4 regions of the Bilifractor sp. LCP21S3_A7 genome follow, and region 4 is predicted to be linked to each of the others. Evidence: predicted binding sites of a transcription regulator. Region 4 holds the regulator's gene; each other region holds the start of a gene.
The links. Region 4 encodes Rex, which represses fermentation and respiration genes when NADH is low (regulators of the CRP and FNR family bind a similar motif). Its sites were predicted from a motif close to ATTGTTAANTANTTAACAAT; they were not measured.
Positions count from the first base shown of each region.

Region 1: ACTQ1O_RS13115 (4Fe-4S dicluster domain-containing protein) is a predicted target of Rex. The motif match lies at 2,130-2,149, and genes of this name have one in related genera.
Region 2: ACTQ1O_RS01945 (acetyl-CoA C-acetyltransferase) is a predicted target of Rex. The motif match lies at 2,347-2,366, and genes of this name have one in related genera.
Region 3: ACTQ1O_RS05615 (oxidoreductase) is a predicted target of Rex. The motif match lies at 2,111-2,130, and genes of this name have one in related genera.

Region 1 covers NZ_JBQKGL010000017.1:38,267-42,484, forward strand. The annotation lists gene ACTQ1O_RS13110 (NAD(P)-dependent oxidoreductase) at 524-1,510, opposite strand; gene ACTQ1O_RS13115 (4Fe-4S dicluster domain-containing protein) at 2,263-2,661, shown strand; gene ACTQ1O_RS13120 (bifunctional hydroxymethylpyrimidine kinase/phosphomethylpyrimidine kinase) at 2,993-4,039, shown strand; gene mgtE (magnesium transporter) at 4,217-4,218, opposite strand, start outside.
Region 2 covers NZ_JBQKGL010000002.1:35,822-40,039, forward strand. The annotation lists gene ACTQ1O_RS01940 (enoyl-CoA hydratase-related protein) at 93-887, opposite strand; gene ACTQ1O_RS01945 (acetyl-CoA C-acetyltransferase) at 987-2,177, opposite strand; gene ACTQ1O_RS01950 (butyryl-CoA:acetate CoA-transferase) at 2,442-3,788, opposite strand.
Region 3 covers NZ_JBQKGL010000004.1:280,036-284,253, forward strand. The annotation lists gene ACTQ1O_RS05605 (CdaR family transcriptional regulator) at 1-835, shown strand, start outside; gene ACTQ1O_RS05610 (LysR family transcriptional regulator) at 997-1,857, opposite strand; gene ACTQ1O_RS05615 (oxidoreductase) at 2,171-4,129, shown strand.
Region 4 covers NZ_JBQKGL010000003.1:229,991-234,208, reverse strand. The annotation lists gene abc-f (ribosomal protection-like ABC-F family protein) at 1-1,250, opposite strand, end outside; gene ACTQ1O_RS04165 (redox-sensing transcriptional repressor Rex) at 1,436-2,077, shown strand; gene ACTQ1O_RS04160 (NAD(P)H-hydrate dehydratase) at 2,243-3,763, shown strand; gene ACTQ1O_RS04155 (YebC/PmpR family DNA-binding transcriptional regulator) at 4,085-4,218, shown strand, end outside.

The DNA.
Region 1 (4,218 bases), on a different contig from region 4:
CAAACAGCCTTGCAGATGTCACGCAACGAGTCCAATCGTTCAACCGACAGTCCTCTCCGCATTATCAAACAACCTTGCAGATGTCACGCGACGAGTCCAATCGTTCAACCGACAGCCCTCTCCGCGTTATCGGAAAACCTGCGAAAACAGAAAAGGGCATGCAGAATAAATCCACATGCCCCTTTGCACTGTCTGTATTCAGAATATAGGATACGATAGCGAGATAAAACACGCTGTGCGAGTTTTATCTCGCTATCGCGACGCTCGCCGCACACGAATACTTCGCATTCGGCTGCGGCTCACTGTTCGCGTAAAAAAAGAAGTACCCGGCTGTCTGCCGACGATACTTCCTTGTATCACAGATGTCTCTGACTTTTATTTATGGGAAAATCATAGCAACCTTTTTGCAGTATGACAATACCCGCGGTCCGGTATTTTTTTAACAGAAATCAGTTAGGTTATCGGCCCGCGGTTTTTCTGAAGAGCAGAAATTCCATGACTTAACGTTATCCGTGGACAGCGATCACACGGCTCGCGCCGGTCTTCCGCCTTCTTCGACAGTTTTGATATCCTCCAGCACCATCGTCATGCTGCGGGCAAAGGAAGCGCCGGTGATTCCGCCGATGTGCGGACTGAAAATAATCCTTCGCGAAATCTCCCGCGGCTGTTCGAGCAGCACATGATCCTTCTGCACCGGCTCGCAGTCGAGGGTATCCAGTCCGGCCATTGCCAGCTTTCCGGATGCCAGGGCGTGAATCAGCGCATCATCCTCCACAAGCTCTCCCCTGGATGTATTCACGAAATATGATCCCTCCTTCATCTTGTGGAAGAAATCAAAGTCCGCCATGTATTCCGTTTCGGGCGTAACGGGAAGGTGCAGACTGACAATATCGCTCTGTTCCAGCAATCTGTCCAGCGGCAGATATTGCACGCCGTACTCCTTCTCCCTCTCTGCCGAGAGGGGATGTCTTTTATAATAGAAAATATCACGCGTTCCGTAAGCCTTCAGAAGATGTGCGGTACGCCTGGCAATATTTCCGAATCCCACCAGCCCGACCGTGCAGTCAGACAGCTCCCTCAGCGATCCTGACCGGATATATCCGCCTTTTACCTGAATCTGCCGTCCGTCCCGGACCGCCTGGTCTCCGTTCACCACATCCCGCAGCATCCCAACCATCAGAAGAACCGTCTGCTCCGCTACCGCGGAAGCATTCATTCCCTGACTGCTGCAGACATAGATCCCGCGATCAGCAGCCGCCTCTGTGTCGATCTGGTCATAAGCCACTCCCTCAGAGTGAATCATCCGAAGATTCGGCATCCCGGCGATCAGGTCACCGGATACCCTCGAGATGGCATCCGCTACAATGTAATCCGCATCCTTCGCCCGAGAAAGGTACTCGATATCCGTCAGCCCCCTCGGCATGTCTATGATCTCCAGCCTGGAGAGATACGGGTTTCCGGCTGCGTACTTCTCAATATTTCCCTTTTCCCCGATATGTAAAACCTTCATCAATAATTCCTTTCATATATCTACTGTATAAGTCCAGTCGCAATGTTCTTGGCCCACGGAGAGCTTGCTCACCAGTGAGCAAGAACATTAGCGACGACAACAGGTATGAGCATGGAGCGGTGCAAAGCAACGCTGGAATGCGAATATGCGCGGGCAGTGAGCCACGTCCGCTCACACAAAGTGTGAAGCGGTAGGGCGAACGCCGCGACAGACCGACGAAGTCGGTCACCTGTAGGATTGCGAGAGTGCGAAGCACGGAACAATCCGTAGCTTATACAGTGTGTAGTACAATGTATCTTTATCGTATATCCCTTCATTATCCCGACGCTGAGCTGCCGGAACTTGTACCTCCGCCGGTTGTTCCTCTGATACCCGTTCTTCCATGTCTGTTCTTCTGTCGATTTTTCTATTATGCACTTCTGTCATCAGAAGGTTCAAGACCAGAAGCGCCGAACAACAAGACAAAATCTATCTGGCATTACCTGCCCGCTGTGCAGATTCGTCATATTTTCAGGAAGCTCTTCTGATTTTTTTGTTGATTCGGTACAGAAAATTGCCTGATTCTGCCATTCCCGTATTGACGAAATATCCTGAATACGATAGATTAATACTATGAAAGTATGTTAAATATTGCACAATCTTTCGGTAATCTGAAACAGACTCAGAAGTGATGACTCTGGGTGTTTTTTTGCGGTATTCACCGCAAAAGGGAAATGCAGTACTATTTCTATTGACAAGGAGGATGTCAAGTTATGAAACGTCTGAAGGTTAACAAAGAAGCCGAGTGCATGAACTGCCTCACCTGCGTACAGGTATGCGCGAATACCTATTTCAAGAGCGACGATCTGGATCTTGCCGCTCTGCGGATCGAGACGGTAAACGAAGTATTCCCCTTCGAGACCAAACCGGTGACCTGTATTCAGTGCGGCAAGTGTGCCCGGAACTGCCCGCAGAACGCTATCACACAGAACAAATTCGGTGTTTACATGGTGAACAAGAAACTCTGCACAGGCTGCGGAACCTGCGTTGAGGTCTGCCCGATGCATGTGATGAGAAAGGATCCCGCAACCGAAAAGGCATTCAAATGCATTGCCTGCGGCAAGTGTGCGCAGGCCTGCCCGATGGACTGCCTGTTTATTGAAGAAAAATAAAAATGGTCCGGAGCGACAGACGCCCGGTGAAGGCACACCGCACAAGCGGGTCCTTTACCGGGCGTCTGTTGTATCAGTTCTTCGAAAACGCAGACAGGCTGCCTGCCGCGAAGCGCACGTAAGAGGCTGTATGCGAATACCTGTAGATTGCGGGAGTGCGCAGCACGGAGCAATCCGTAGCTTATACCGTTTGTGCCACGATGTAACATATGGTGGTTTACTGGGTGTGAAAAATTAGTGAGTACTGATTATATCTTTACTGATCCAATCTTATAAAATATAAGGATTGATGATTGAATTGATTGAGATGAAATTTGAAAGGGATGGCTCAATGATTAAGAAAACAGCCGCAATTAACGACCTCTCCGGCATGGGACGCTGTTCTCTGGTGGCGGATATTTCGGTTCTCTCCGCCATGGGAATTTCCGTGAATCCGGTACCAACCGCTGTACTGACGGCGCAGACCGAATACACGGGATACTACTCCAGAGACTGCACCGCGGACCTGCCGCATTATCTCTCACACTGGTCCTCGCTTCATGCCAGCTTCGACGGCATTCTGACCGGCTATCTGGCGGATTCCTCTCAGACCTCTTTCGTCAGGGATTTCCTGGAACAGTTCAAGACCGGGGAAACCACACTTCTGGTCGATCCCGTCATGGGAGATGACGGCTTCACCTACGCAAATTTTTCACCCAATCTGCTCTGCGACATGAAGGTTCTCGCCGAACAGGCCGATATCCTGACCCCAAACACCACAGAGCTCTGTCTTCTGACCGGCGCCGAACCCGCAGAACTTCTTTCCTCTCCTGCAGCGTCGCTTCTGGAACAGATCCGGGACCGGGCCCGTTCCCTTCTGAACAAGCCGGGAAAAACAATTCTCGTCACGGGTTTATCCGGGGAGCTCTGCAATCACACTATGTCTGAATCCCCGGGAGGTGATTCCACATTTCCCGTCTTGGGGCCGGATATGTCAGACCACTCTCTGTCGAAATCCCCGGGAAAAGGCTCTGGGAGATCCACAGACACCTTCCGGGTCATCTCCTCCGGCAGCAATGACTTACAGCCCGGCAATCACTCCGCTGACGGAACACAACCGAAGATCGGCAACCTGCTTGTGAACAACGAGGGAGAAGCTCTGTATCTCTTCCCGCACGAAAAAGGGCACTTTTCCGGAACCGGCGATCTTTTCGCCGCCATTGTCCTCGGCGGACGTCTCAACGGATGGAGCTGGGACAGAACCGTCAGGACTGCCGGAAACTTTCTGTCCGCCGGCGTTCACGACTCCATCGCAGCCGGCACTTCCTTCCTCGACGGAATTAATTATGAAAAGTATCTGCCGATGCTGATGCCGGACATATGCTCTGACATTCGCTGACGAAATATGCATGGCTCTCTCAGACTCCGGTCTTCGCGTCATTGGTTCAGAGGATGGGCAGCCATGACCTGACTGAAAATTCAGACGGACATACGCTATGACTGCAAATCCACACGGACATACACTATGGTTGGAAATTCAGACAGACATACGCTATGGCTGCAAATTCAGACGGACTC
Region 2 (4,218 bases), on a different contig from region 4:
ATAGATATTCTATAGTGATGGAAACAGTATCTGGTGTCCGGCTTCCGGAACGCGAAAAAACCGGTGCCGGACACCTGTACTGTATTATACGATTACTTGTTCTGGAATGCCACGTGTTTTACCTTCTTCGGATCATCCTTTTTGCGGAGGAAATTTGCCATTCCCTCCTTCTGATCCTCGGAATTGAAGCAGGAACCGAAGAGCTTCTCCTCGATCACAAGTGCATCATCGATATTCTCCTGAAGGCCCTCGTTGACCGCTTTCTTGCATGCTCTTACCGCGATCGGCGCGTTGCCCGCGATAATGGAAGCAATTTTTTTCACCGTTGGCATCAGCTCTTCCTGCGGCACCACCTGGTTGACAAGACCAATGCGGAACGCCTCATCCGCCTTGATATTTCTTGCGGTGTAGATCAGCTGCTTTGCCATTCCCGGTCCTACCAGACGAGCAAGTCTCTGTGTGCCTCCAAAGCCCGGCGTAATTCCAAGGCCGGCTTCCGGCTGTCCGAATACGGCATTCTCAGAGCAGATGCGGAAATCACAGCTCATTGCGATCTCGTTGCCGCCGCCCAGAGCAAATCCGTTAACCGCGGCAATGACAGGAATCGGGAGCGTCTCAATTTTGCGGAACAGGTCATTTCCCTTCTTGCCGAAAGCCTCTCCCTCGGCAGCTGTCAGGGTGCTCATCTCTCCGATATCCGCACCGGCTACGAAGGATTTATCGCCGGCACCGGTGATGATGAGGCAACGGATGGTATCAAGATCAATGCCCTCAATCACCTTCTCCAGATCGTCAAGAACTTCGCTGTTTAATGCATTCAGAGCCTTCGGGCGGTCAATAGTGGCAATTGCTACCGCGCCTTCGGTTTCATATGTAACATATGCCATGATAGAAACCCTTTCTTATCCAATATGATTCAGGAGCCGGAAACGGCTCTCCCTGTGCAGGGAAAAACAGCTCCGTTTCAGCTCCTGATAAGTTTCCGTTTACTCCTCGTATCTCTCTACCGCGGTAGCGCAGCCCATGCCGCCGCCGATGCAAAGAGTTGCAAGACCTTTGTTCGCTTTTCTCTTCTGCATCTCATAGAGCAGGGTAACAAGGATTCTTGTTCCGGAGCATCCTACCGGATGTCCAAGAGCGATTGCTCCTCCGTTTACATTCAGCTTCTCCGGATCAAATCCGAGTTCCTTGGCAACTGCGAGAGACTGTGTAGCAAATGCCTCATTTGCCTCGTACAGATCGAAGTCCGCAACGGTCATTCCGGTCTTCTTCAGCAGATTTCTGGTAGCTACGATCGGTCCTACACCCATGATAGCCGGATCAACGCCGCCGAGCGCGCCTGCGATCCAGGAAGCCATCGGCTTTACACCGAGCTCTTTTGCCTTGGATTCTGTCATTACTACAACTGCTGCCGCACCGTCATTGATTCCGGAAGCATTACCTGCGGTTACAATTCCATCCTTCTTGAAAGCGGGGCGAAGCTTTGCAAGTCCTTCTGCTGTTGTTCCCGGACGCGGTCCCTCATCGGTATCAACGATGGTAACCTTGCCCTTACGTCCCTTTACCTCTACCGGAACGATCTCATCCTTGAACTTGCCCTCTTCAATTGCCTTGCAGGCTTTCTGCTGAGATTTTGCGGAGAACTCGTCGAGCTCTTCTCTGGTCAGGCCGTATTTCTCGGCAACATTCTCAGCTGTGATTCCCATATGATAATTGTTGAATGCATCGGTAAGAGCGTCATGCGTCATGGAATCAATCAGTGCTCCATCGCCCATTCTGTATCCATAACGTCCGTTCTGCAGAAGGTACGGAGCTTTGGACATGCTCTCCATGCCGCCTGCAACAACGATTTCCGCCTCTCCCGCACGGATCATGTCTGCTGCCATGTTGACAGCTGCAAGTCCGGAACCGCAGAGAATATTAAGAGTCATTGCCGGAACCTCAACCGGAATTCCCGCATTTACAGATGCCTGACGGGCAACGTTCTGTCCCTGTCCTGCCTGAAGTACACATCCCATGTATACCATGTCTACCTTATCCGCCGGTACTCCGGAGCGCTTCAGAGCCTCTTTGATAACAATTGTTCCGAGATCAGCAACCGGAACTGTGCTAAGTTCTCCACCCATCTTACCGATCGCAGTACGGCAGGCGCCAGCAATAACAATTTTCTCAGCCATATTAAAGCCTCCTTAAAAAATAAATATTATAGTACGTGAAATATGTATATCCTCATGAATCACCGTCAGGAAAAAGCCGGAACGCTGTACCGAGTCTTCTGATTCAGACCGCCGGAACAATGCTCGTTTATTTCTTAACGATGTAATCATCATACCCCTATTCCGCCTTTTTGTCAAATATTTATCAATCTTTATTTTGAAAAAAACTTGCTAAATTTGGATCGCAATCTTGTATAGTTTTTTCCTTGACATCACCGCCGCATGTCATCTCTTATTGGACCGTCTCCAGATGTTCATTTTCTCCGCCTCACGGATCAGTTCATCCCGTACCTTCGGATGTGCGATATTGATCAGCTGTTCCGCTCTCTGCCACATGGAGAGCCCCTTCAGGCAGACCTTTCCATATTCGGTCACGATATACATCGTGTTCGCGCGCGTATCCGTAACCACGCTTCCCGGGGTCAGCGTCGGACGGATCCGGCTCTTGATCTCCCCGGTCTTTTTGTCCTTGTACGCGGACGACAGGCAGATAAAGCTCTTTCCGCCCCTGGATTTATACGCTCCAAGTACAAAGTCGAGCTGTCCGCCGGCTCCCGAAATATTCTTGATCCCTGCGCTCTCGGCGTTAACCTGTCCGTAAAGATCAATGTCCACAGCGTTATTAATAGAGATAAAATTGTCAATCGCGCCGATGGTATCGATGTCGTTGACATATCCGACAGAGGCAGCCATACATTCCGGATTTCCGTCGAGATAATCGTACATCCTTCTGGTGCCGGCACCGAAAGCATACACCTGAAGCCCCCGGTCAATGTTCTTCTTTGACCCGTTAATTTTGCCCGCCTCTGCCATATCCACAAAGGAATCCACGTACATCTCCGTGTGAATACCCAGATCCTTCAGGTCACTTTCCGCAATCATTTTGCCGATCGCGTTCGGCATTCCGCCGATCCCCAGCTGCAGGCAGGCGCCGTCCGAGATTTCCGGAACTACAAGCTCCGCGACCGCCTTATCCACATCACTGGCTTCTCCCCCTGCCGGCACCTCGTCAATCGCAGGATCATCTCCCTCAACGATCATATCGATCTGGTCAATGTGCACGTAATTATCCCGGGTTCCGAGACATACCGGCATGTTTTTGTTCACCTCTGCGATTACGATATCTGCCGTCTCCACAACAGCGCTCATCTGACTCGCGCAGGGGCCGAAATTGAAGTAGCCGTGTTTGTCCATCGGCGATACCTGAAAAATTGCCACATTCAACGGCATCGTGCTCTCTCTGTAGAGGCGCGGCAGCTCAGAATAACGAAGCGGCGTATAAAAGCAGAACCCCTTGGATACCGAATGTCTCTCCACCGGATTCATATGCCAGCTGTTCCAGATAAAATGTTCCGCCGGATTTTCAATTCCGAAGATAGCCGGAGCATGACAGAGAACGCCGCCGCGGATGTTCACGTCATGAAGCTCAGGCATTCTCTTTGCCAGAGCTTTATCAACCGCAACATTCGTTCCTACACACCATCCGTAATCAACCCAGTCGCCGCTTTTAATCACCGAAGCTGCCTTCTCGGCGGTTACCAGTTTCTCCTTGTACTTTTCATCGTAATTCATCAGCTCATTCCTCCTCTTCCATACGCCTTTCCGTTTCCATTTTCAGGGACCGCGCTTTATGATATTTTTTTAACAACCTATCTGTATTTTACCATTTTTGTGACAGATGTAAATTATTTTCCTGCTATTTTCTTTCTCCGCTATTGTCTTTCTGTTTCTTCGCCTCCTCCATTTTCCCTTTATATCCGCTTCTGTAAAAAAATTGCGCGCTGGCTGCAGATCACGGTTTGCAGAGTCAGACCTGAAGGGCCGCCTCCCCGGGTCACCTCTCACCGGAGCAGCCTGCCCGACCGGCCTCAACCGGAGCAGTCCTCCCTTACCGGCCTCACCGGAGCAGCCTGCTCCCCGGACAGCTTAAGAACGGAGCGTCCTGACGGAGGCAGTGAAAAGATGAGACAGCGAAAATTCTCGCTTTGCACTGTTCATTTCT
Region 3 (4,218 bases), on a different contig from region 4:
TAACTCTGTAATCGCGGTGATCGGTATCACGGCAGAGCCGTCCGAAGCCCGGAAGTACGCGCATCTTGCGGAAAGGATCTCGGCGCTTCTCCTGCATGAGCAGGAAATCGGAGAGATGTACCGGAGTACAGATGAGCGGCGCGCCTATCTGATCCGCTGTATCCAAAATGAGGATTTCGAAAACCGCGCTTATTTTGACAGCTGCCTGAAGGAGTTTCATGTAGACCCGAAGGGCAGATACCGCATGCTGTGTATCGAGATAAATACTCGTTATAATCTGGTGAACATCTCTCTTCTGGAGCAGAAGGTAAGAGCTTTTTTCAACCGGATCGGGGAAGAAGTCTACACCTATATCTACCCGAACCGGTTCGCCGGACTCATACGGTCGGAGTCATACAAGAATTATCAGTCAGTATTCCGCCGTTTCGCATCGGATCATCATCAGATCCTTCAGATGGCGGTCGGCAGTGACAAGAGCTTTGAAAAGTGCGGCGATTCCTGGCGGGATGCAGTCATCGCCATTAGCTCTATACGCGGGACCGGGAAGGATCTCGTCGCGTTTGATGATCTGAAGCTGGAGATCCTTCTTTCAGGGATGAGCGATGCGGTGAGAGAGGAATACACAACGAAGGTGCTGGGAGGGTTGAAGCCCTCGGAAGTTGAATTCCTGAAGACGTACTATGACTCGGACATGTCTCTGAAGGCGGCCGCGGAGAAGCTTTTCCTGCATGTCAACACCGTTCAGCAGAGGCTGAACCGGATCGCCGGGAAGACCGGAATGAACCCCAGGAATTTCCGGGATGCGGTTCTGTTCTGGCTGGCGATGCATGTCTGAGGCAGGCGAACGGGCGGCTATGAATACAGATTCTGTTCTGGCGCTGGCGATGCATGTCTGAGGCGGGCGAACGGCCGGTCCTATATACGGATTCTGTTCTGACTGGCGATGCATGTCTGAAAGAGGCAGATACCGGTGATGATGAATGCGAATACGAAAGATCAGAAACCGGAACTTCCTGCAGACTCGGAGGACGCCGGGGTCTTTAACGTTGCGGCGTAGATGGCCCAGGGGATGGAGTCTTTGATCTCGATGCACCGGATATTCTCCTGCCGGATTTCGGAGGCATGAAGGTTTACATCGATGCCGATACCGTGCTGTCTGGATACGAACAGATAAATTAGTGAGCTCTCCATTGTACGGATGGAGATCTGCGGCACAAAGCCGAGCTCCTGACATTTGGTGACGATGGAGTGAAAAATACTGAATTTCTCGTTGAGTGTGATCAGCTTCTCCTCCTGCAGATCCACGAATGACAGTACATCTCTATCATACAGCGGATGCCCCTGAGGAACCACGGCACAGAGTCTCGTCTCGAAGATTTTCTGCTCGTGCACCATGGGGGAGCGAAAATGATCGACGACATAGGCGGTGTCGATTTTGCCGCCCAGGAGCAGATCTTTGATGTTCTGATTGAAATCCTCTGTCCATTCCACTCTCTCTGATCCGATCAGCTTCTGATTCAGAGCCCGCAGCGCGGGGACGGATTGAAGCGCGCGAATGACGCCGCAGGCGAAACCAACCCGGAGAGAGCGGCGGGAGAAATCCATCCGCTTCATCTCCATTTCAAGATCCTGCAGCCGGTACAGCAGCTCGCGGCTGTGCCTGTACAGGTAGTCTCCGCTCTTGGTGGGAATGAGCCCTGCGGATGACCGGCGAAAGAGAACCACGCCGAGCTCATCCTCCAGGCGGTTCAGATTTTTTCCCATACCCTGCGGGGAAATATAAAAACGTTCGGAAGCCTTGTTTAAACTTCCGGTTTCATAGCAGGCACAGAAATAACGAAGCATTTTTGTATCCATTTCCTGAGTGCGTCTCCTTCTTACATGATATCCATTTTCTGGGCATGTTTCCTTCTTACATGATGCCCATTTCCTGGGTGCGTCTCATTCTTGTATGACGGGATCTGTCTTCCTGCATTATACCCCAGATAAGGATGAGTTTATACTCTTTCAGACAAAAACCATACAATCATTATGAAGGGATGAAAAAAATAGTTTCTACACGCATGAGTCTGGTTGATGGCGAAAGCCTGGGAGCCGATGTAAGATAGATTTAGTTAATTTGTTAACGATATCGCGCCATCAATCTGAAATGAGTGTACAGGAGGATGTTATGAGAACCAGAAAATACCCGAATCTCTGCAAACCAATCACGATCGGCAGAACTACCTTTCGCAACCGTATGTTTTCCGCACCTATGGGTGGAACGGATATCACGAATGACGGCTGCATCGGACCAAAATCCACGGCTTTTTATGAGCTGCGTTCCAAGGGAGGCGCAGCGGCGGTCACGGTAAGTGAGTGCATGGTTCACCCGCAGACGGACGGTTCACATGCCTATCATCTGGATGAGTCCATTCTGAACTCCCTGGCCTGCGCAACCTATACGGCGGATGCAATCCGCAGGCATGGCGGGATTCCGAGTCTGGAACTGTCGCACTCCGGTATGTTTGCCGGCACCTACATGACAGACAAAAAGAAGCAGCACGATCTGCATCAGTGGGGACCCTCCGATACCGTTCGCGGAGACGGCGTGCAGGTGAAGGCTCTGACAAAGGAAATGATTGAAGACATTGTGTCGGCGTACGGGCATGTAGCAGGACTGGCAAAGCGTGCGGGTTTTGAGATGATCATGATTCACGGCGGGCACGGCTGGCTGATCAATCAGTTCCTCTCTCCCCTGTTCAATCATCGGACAGATGAATATGGCGGGTCACTGGAAAACCGCACCCGGTTTGCTGTGGAGGTTCTTCAGTCGGTGAGAGAGGCGGTAGGCCCGTTCTTCCCTGTTGAATTTCGAATGAGTGGCGCTGAGTTCACGGAGGGCGGATATGGCCTCGATGAAGGTGTCCGTATTGCACAGGCGATCGAGCCCTATGCGGATATCATTCATGTGTCGGCCGGCACCTATCAGAAGACGTTCGGCATCACGCATCCGTCAATGTTCGAGGACCACGGACGTAACGTGTATTTGGCGGCAGAGATCCGGAAGCATGTACAAAAACCGGTTGCTACGATCGGAGGCCTGAACGACCCGGCGCAAATGGAGGAGATCATTGCTTCGGGAAAAGCGGATATCGTGTATATGGGACGCGCCCTTCTGGCCGATCCCTTCCTTCCGAGAAAAGTCAACGAGGGCAGAGAGGATGAGATCGTGCGGTGTCTGCGCTGCTTTACGTGTATGGCGGAGCGCGCGGCCACATCTACCAGACGCTGTACGGTCAACCCGCTGATCGGAAGAGAACTGGAAGGGGATGAGATCCAGCCCGCACCGGTAAAGAAAAAGGTTCTTGTGGCAGGAGGCGGCCCGGGCGGTCTGTATGCGGCTTATACCGCTGCGAGACGCGGACATCAGGTGGTCCTCTGTGAGAAGGAAAAGGAGGTCGGCGGCATTCTGAAATCGGAGCAGGCGCTTCCCTTCAAGTATGAGATGTATCAGCTCTCCGGAACATACCGGCTGCTCTGCGAGAAGGCGGGCGTTGAGATCCGTACCGGTGTCGAGGTGACACCGGAATATGTCGACAGCGAGGCGCCGGATGCACTGATCATTGCGGTTGGCTCTACACCTCTCGTACCTCCGATTCCGGGGCTGCGCGGGGAAAACGGAGCAAACGTCATTGTGGTCAACAACTATTATCTGGAAAAAGAACGCTGCACGGACCATGTCGTTGTATTCGGCGGCGGACTCGCGGGCTGTGAGTGTGCCGTTCATCTCGGGCAGGAGGGAAAGCATGTTGAGATCGTTGAGATGCGGGATATGCTTGCGCCGGACGCAAACGTCCGCCACCGTCCTCTGCTGATGGCACAGATTGATAAATATTGTACGGTCCATACCGGTTACAAGGGACTCGAGGTCACAAAAGAGGGAATCCTCTGCGAGACAAAGGACGGAGAGAAGGTTCTGGTTCCCGGTGACACCGTGATCTGCGCGCTCGGTCAGAGATCCCGGACTGATGTTGTGGAGGCCCTGATGGACACCGCTCCCTTCGTCCGTGTAATCGGCGATGCGTCCAGAGTTTCCACCATTACAAATGCGGTGTACTGGGGCTATCATGCGGCACTCGACATCTGAGGATCGGAAACCGCAGACTTCTGTTCCCCACAAACGCCTGATATCCGGCAATTTGTATGAAATTTGAGAATCAGAAATCGCAGATTTTT
Region 4 (4,218 bases):
GGGTAGTCGTCTGCGATCTGCTGAAAGATCGTCTTCTCCGGGTCAAGCAGCTGCTGCTCCTGATCGTAATACCCGATATGGACCTTGGAACCGAGTGCGATTTTTCCCTCATCCGGTGTCAGAAGGCCGTTGATCATCTTCAGAATCGTGGACTTTCCGGTTCCGTTGTCACCGATGATTGCGACCCGTTCTCCACGCTTGATCTCAAAGGACTGATTCCGGAAGAGAAGGAGTCCCGGAAAAGACTTGGACAGACCGGTCACAGTGAGCACATCCTTGCCGCTTTCCGTCCTCGGCTTCAGCTCAATGCGCATATCCGCGCTGACTTCCTGCGGTTTTTCCAGTACCTCCATTTTATCGAGCATTTTTTCTCTGGATTCCGCGCGCTTGATGGACTTCTCCCGGTTAAACTGCTTCAGCTTCGTGATGACCGCTTCCTGATGACGGATTTCAGCCTGCTGCTTCGCCCACGCGTTGTACTGCGCCTTGCGCACGATCGATTTCTTCCGGCTGTATTCGTTATAATTTCCCTCGAAGCTCATCGATCTGCCGTTTTCGATCTCGATAACCCGCGTGACGATGCGGTTCAGGAAATACCGGTCATGAGAGACGATGAGCACGGTTCCCGGATAATTGATGAGAAAATTCTCCAGCCACTCGATGGAGGAGAGATCCAGGTGGTTGGTCGGCTCATCGAGAAGCAGGATATCCGGCTTTGTCAGCAGGAGCTTTCCCAGAACGACCCGTGTCTTCTGACCTCCGGAGAGGGAGCCCAGACGGCGGTCAAAATCTTTTTCCTCAAATCCGAGTCCCTTCAGGACGCCTGTGATCTCGCTCTCCGCCGCATATCCGTTCTGGAGCTCAAACTCATGCATCAGCTCTGTATAGCGATTCATCAGCGAAACGGCCTCTTCGCCGGTGACTGTGTCCATCCGGCGCTCCATCTCCCGCAGGCGCTGCTCCATATCAAGGATGTCCTGCTTTGCCTTCCGGACCTCCTGATAGATCGTCTCGTCTGATTCCATGTCCTGATACTGCGTCAGATATCCCATGGTCTTGCCGTGCGTGACGGTGACTTCTCCGGTGTCCGGGCTGAGAGCCCCGGTAATGATCCGGAGCAGCGTCGATTTGCCCGCTCCGTTCACACCGATCAGAGCGGCCTTGTCCCTTTCTTCAATATGAAAGGAAATATCCTTTAGGATTTCCTCTGATCCAAATGTCTTGCTGATATTCTGACAGGAGAGAATCATATCTGTCCACCTCACACATTCGTTGCTTTTCCTGTTTGCGTCCCGCCGCCTCTCTGGCGGAGCATTTACCTTCCAATTATACCGAAAAAAAACGACAAAGCAAGGGCGGCAGGAAAAAGAGAAATACTTTGACAAAAATTAGACAATTACATATAATGGTAGTAGCTTCAAGGAGGTTTTCTTATATGAGTCAGAAAGAGATTTCGAAAGCCGTTATCAAGAGGCTGCCCCGTTATTACCGGTATCTCGGTGAACTGCAGGAGGCCGGCGTTGAGCGGATTTCTTCCGGTGAACTCAGTCAGCAGATGAAGGTGACCGCCTCTCAGATCCGGCAGGATCTGAATAATTTCGGCGGTTTCGGGCAGCAGGGCTACGGTTATAATGTGCAGTATCTTCGGGAGGAGATTGCCAAAATTCTCGGACTGGACCGCATACACAATATTATTATTATCGGTGTCGGGCATCTGGGACAGGCTCTCGCGAATTACACGAACTTTGAGAAGAACAGTTTCCGTATCATCGGGCTCTTCGACAATAATCCCGAATTGAAGGGCAAGGTCATCCGGGGTGTTCCAATCCGTATGACGGACGAGATTCCGGCCTTTCTCCGGGAGAATGATGTCGAAATCGCGACGCTGACACTTCCGAAGGAGTATGCCATTGAGGTGAGCAAGATGTTGATCGAAAACGGCATTCACGCCATCTGGAATTTTGCGCACACCGATCTGAACCTTGTGGTGCCGAAGAATGTGGCTGTTCAGAATGTTCATCTGTCCGAAAGTCTGATGCGGCTGTCCTACAACCTCAAGACACTCGAAGAGAAGTAGACACCTGCCGATACAAGACGATACAAGAGCCCCTCGCGTAGATGGGGGCTCTTTTTGGAACAGAAAAGAGAAACATTATCGGATCACATAAATTGGGGCAGAGAAGAGAACGGTTATTGGATCTCATGAATTGCGCTGTCCTTCAGCAGAAAGGGAGGATACAGAATGAAACTGATCTTGAGTGCAAGGCAGCATCAGGACGCAGACCGAAGCGCTGTCGCGGCGGGGATGCCTTCCATGGTCCTCATGGAGCGGGCGGCACTTGCCTGTGCATCAGAAATTGAAAAACGGCAGTATGATATGGATCGGGTCCTCGTCGTCTGCGGAACGGGAAACAACGGCGGAGACGGAGTCGCCGTTGCCCGCATTCTCTGCGAGGAGGGATACAGCTGCACGGTTTTTCTTGCCGGACCGGAGGAAAAATTCAGCGAACAGCTGAAACAGCAGCTTCATATCATCGAGGGTTTTCCGATTCCGGTCATCCGCGCACGCAGGATGCCTGGCGAGGAGCTGGCGGATTTCCATCCGGAGGATTATTCTCTTATCATAGACGCTCTCTTCGGAATCGGGCTCAAGCGTGACATCACCGGAATCTATGCCGAACTCATTGACCGGATCAATCATTCCGAGCTTCCTGTCGCCGCTGTCGATATGCCGTCCGGTGTCAACACCGACTCCGGCATGATCATGGGGACGGCTGTCCGGGCGGATCTCACCGTCACCTTCACAACCGGAAAGGCCGGGCTCTACATCTATCCCGGAGCAGCCTGTGCCGGAAAGGTCAAGGTAAAGCAAATCGGTATTCCGCTTTCCAGAAAGATCACAAAAGCCTGCCAGCTGTATACCATCGAACACAGTGATCTTGATTATCTCCCGAAGCGTGATGAATCCGGCAACAAGGGAACCTTCCGGAAGATCCTCGTCATCGCCGGATCACGGAATATCTGCGGGGCGGCATATCTTTCCGCAAAGGCCGCACTTCTGACCGGTGTCGGAATGGTGAAAATCTTTACAGAAGAAAATAACCGCACTCCGATCTGCGCAATGTTCCCGGAAGCTCTCATTTCCACATACCGGGATGGTGCAAAAGACTTTCCACAGCTTGCAGCGGATATGAAATGGGCGGATACTGTACTGATCGGTCCCGGACTTGGAACCGGCGATACGGCGCTTTCTCTTATGCGGGAATTCCTTCGTCTGAATCAGGAAAGAAAAATACCTGCAGTTTTTGACGCTGACGCGCTGAATCTCATCGCGGCGCACAGCGACCTCCTTCGGGAAATCCGCTTTCCCTCCGTTTTCACACCACACGTTGGTGAAATGAGCCGTCTGACCGGCATCGCGCCTTCGGATATCAAGTCATCTGCCGTCAGCATCGCAAGGCATGCTGCCGAGGAGGTCCGCAACACGGTGGTTCTGAAGGACGCCGCAACCATCACAGCGCTCCCGAATGGCAGCTGCTTCCTGAACCGGTCCGGCAACAGCGCACTTTCCACAGCCGGGAGCGGAGATGTCCTGACCGGAATCATTGCCGGTCTGACCGCGCAGCACGGAGATTATACCGGTGTCGCTGCCGCACTCGGAGTCTACATTCACGGAAAATGCGGAGAGCGGGCATCCGAGAAATATTCAGAGGCCTCCGCGACTGCCGGAAACATTCTCGAATTCATCCACGAATTTCTCTGATGAACCGGCGCCGCGCCTTTTCCGCTGTCACCTCAAAGGGAGACAGAGCTCTGAAATTTTCTGCTTCTTTGCTGCTTTGACTCTCTTTGTATCTGCTTTGAGCCGATTTGACTCTCTTTGCAGCCGCCTTGACTCTCTTTGCAGCCGGTTGACGATCCATCCATTCAGTGATATATTTTTAAAGTAATGTTAAAATTAGCGCGAGTTATGAAAACCGCCGGACTTTGTATACAGCTTGTGGTGTTGTATACAGCATGGCCGGTTACCGTATCCGGCGCTGAATTCATATACTATTTACAATTTAATGAGGAGTGAAATTTTATGTCAGGACATTCAAAGTTTGCGAACATCAAGCACAAGAAGGAGAAGAACGACGCGGCTAAGGGTAAGATTTTTACCATCATCGGCCGTGAAATCGTGATTGCCGTGAAAGAGGGCGGACCGGATCCGGACAA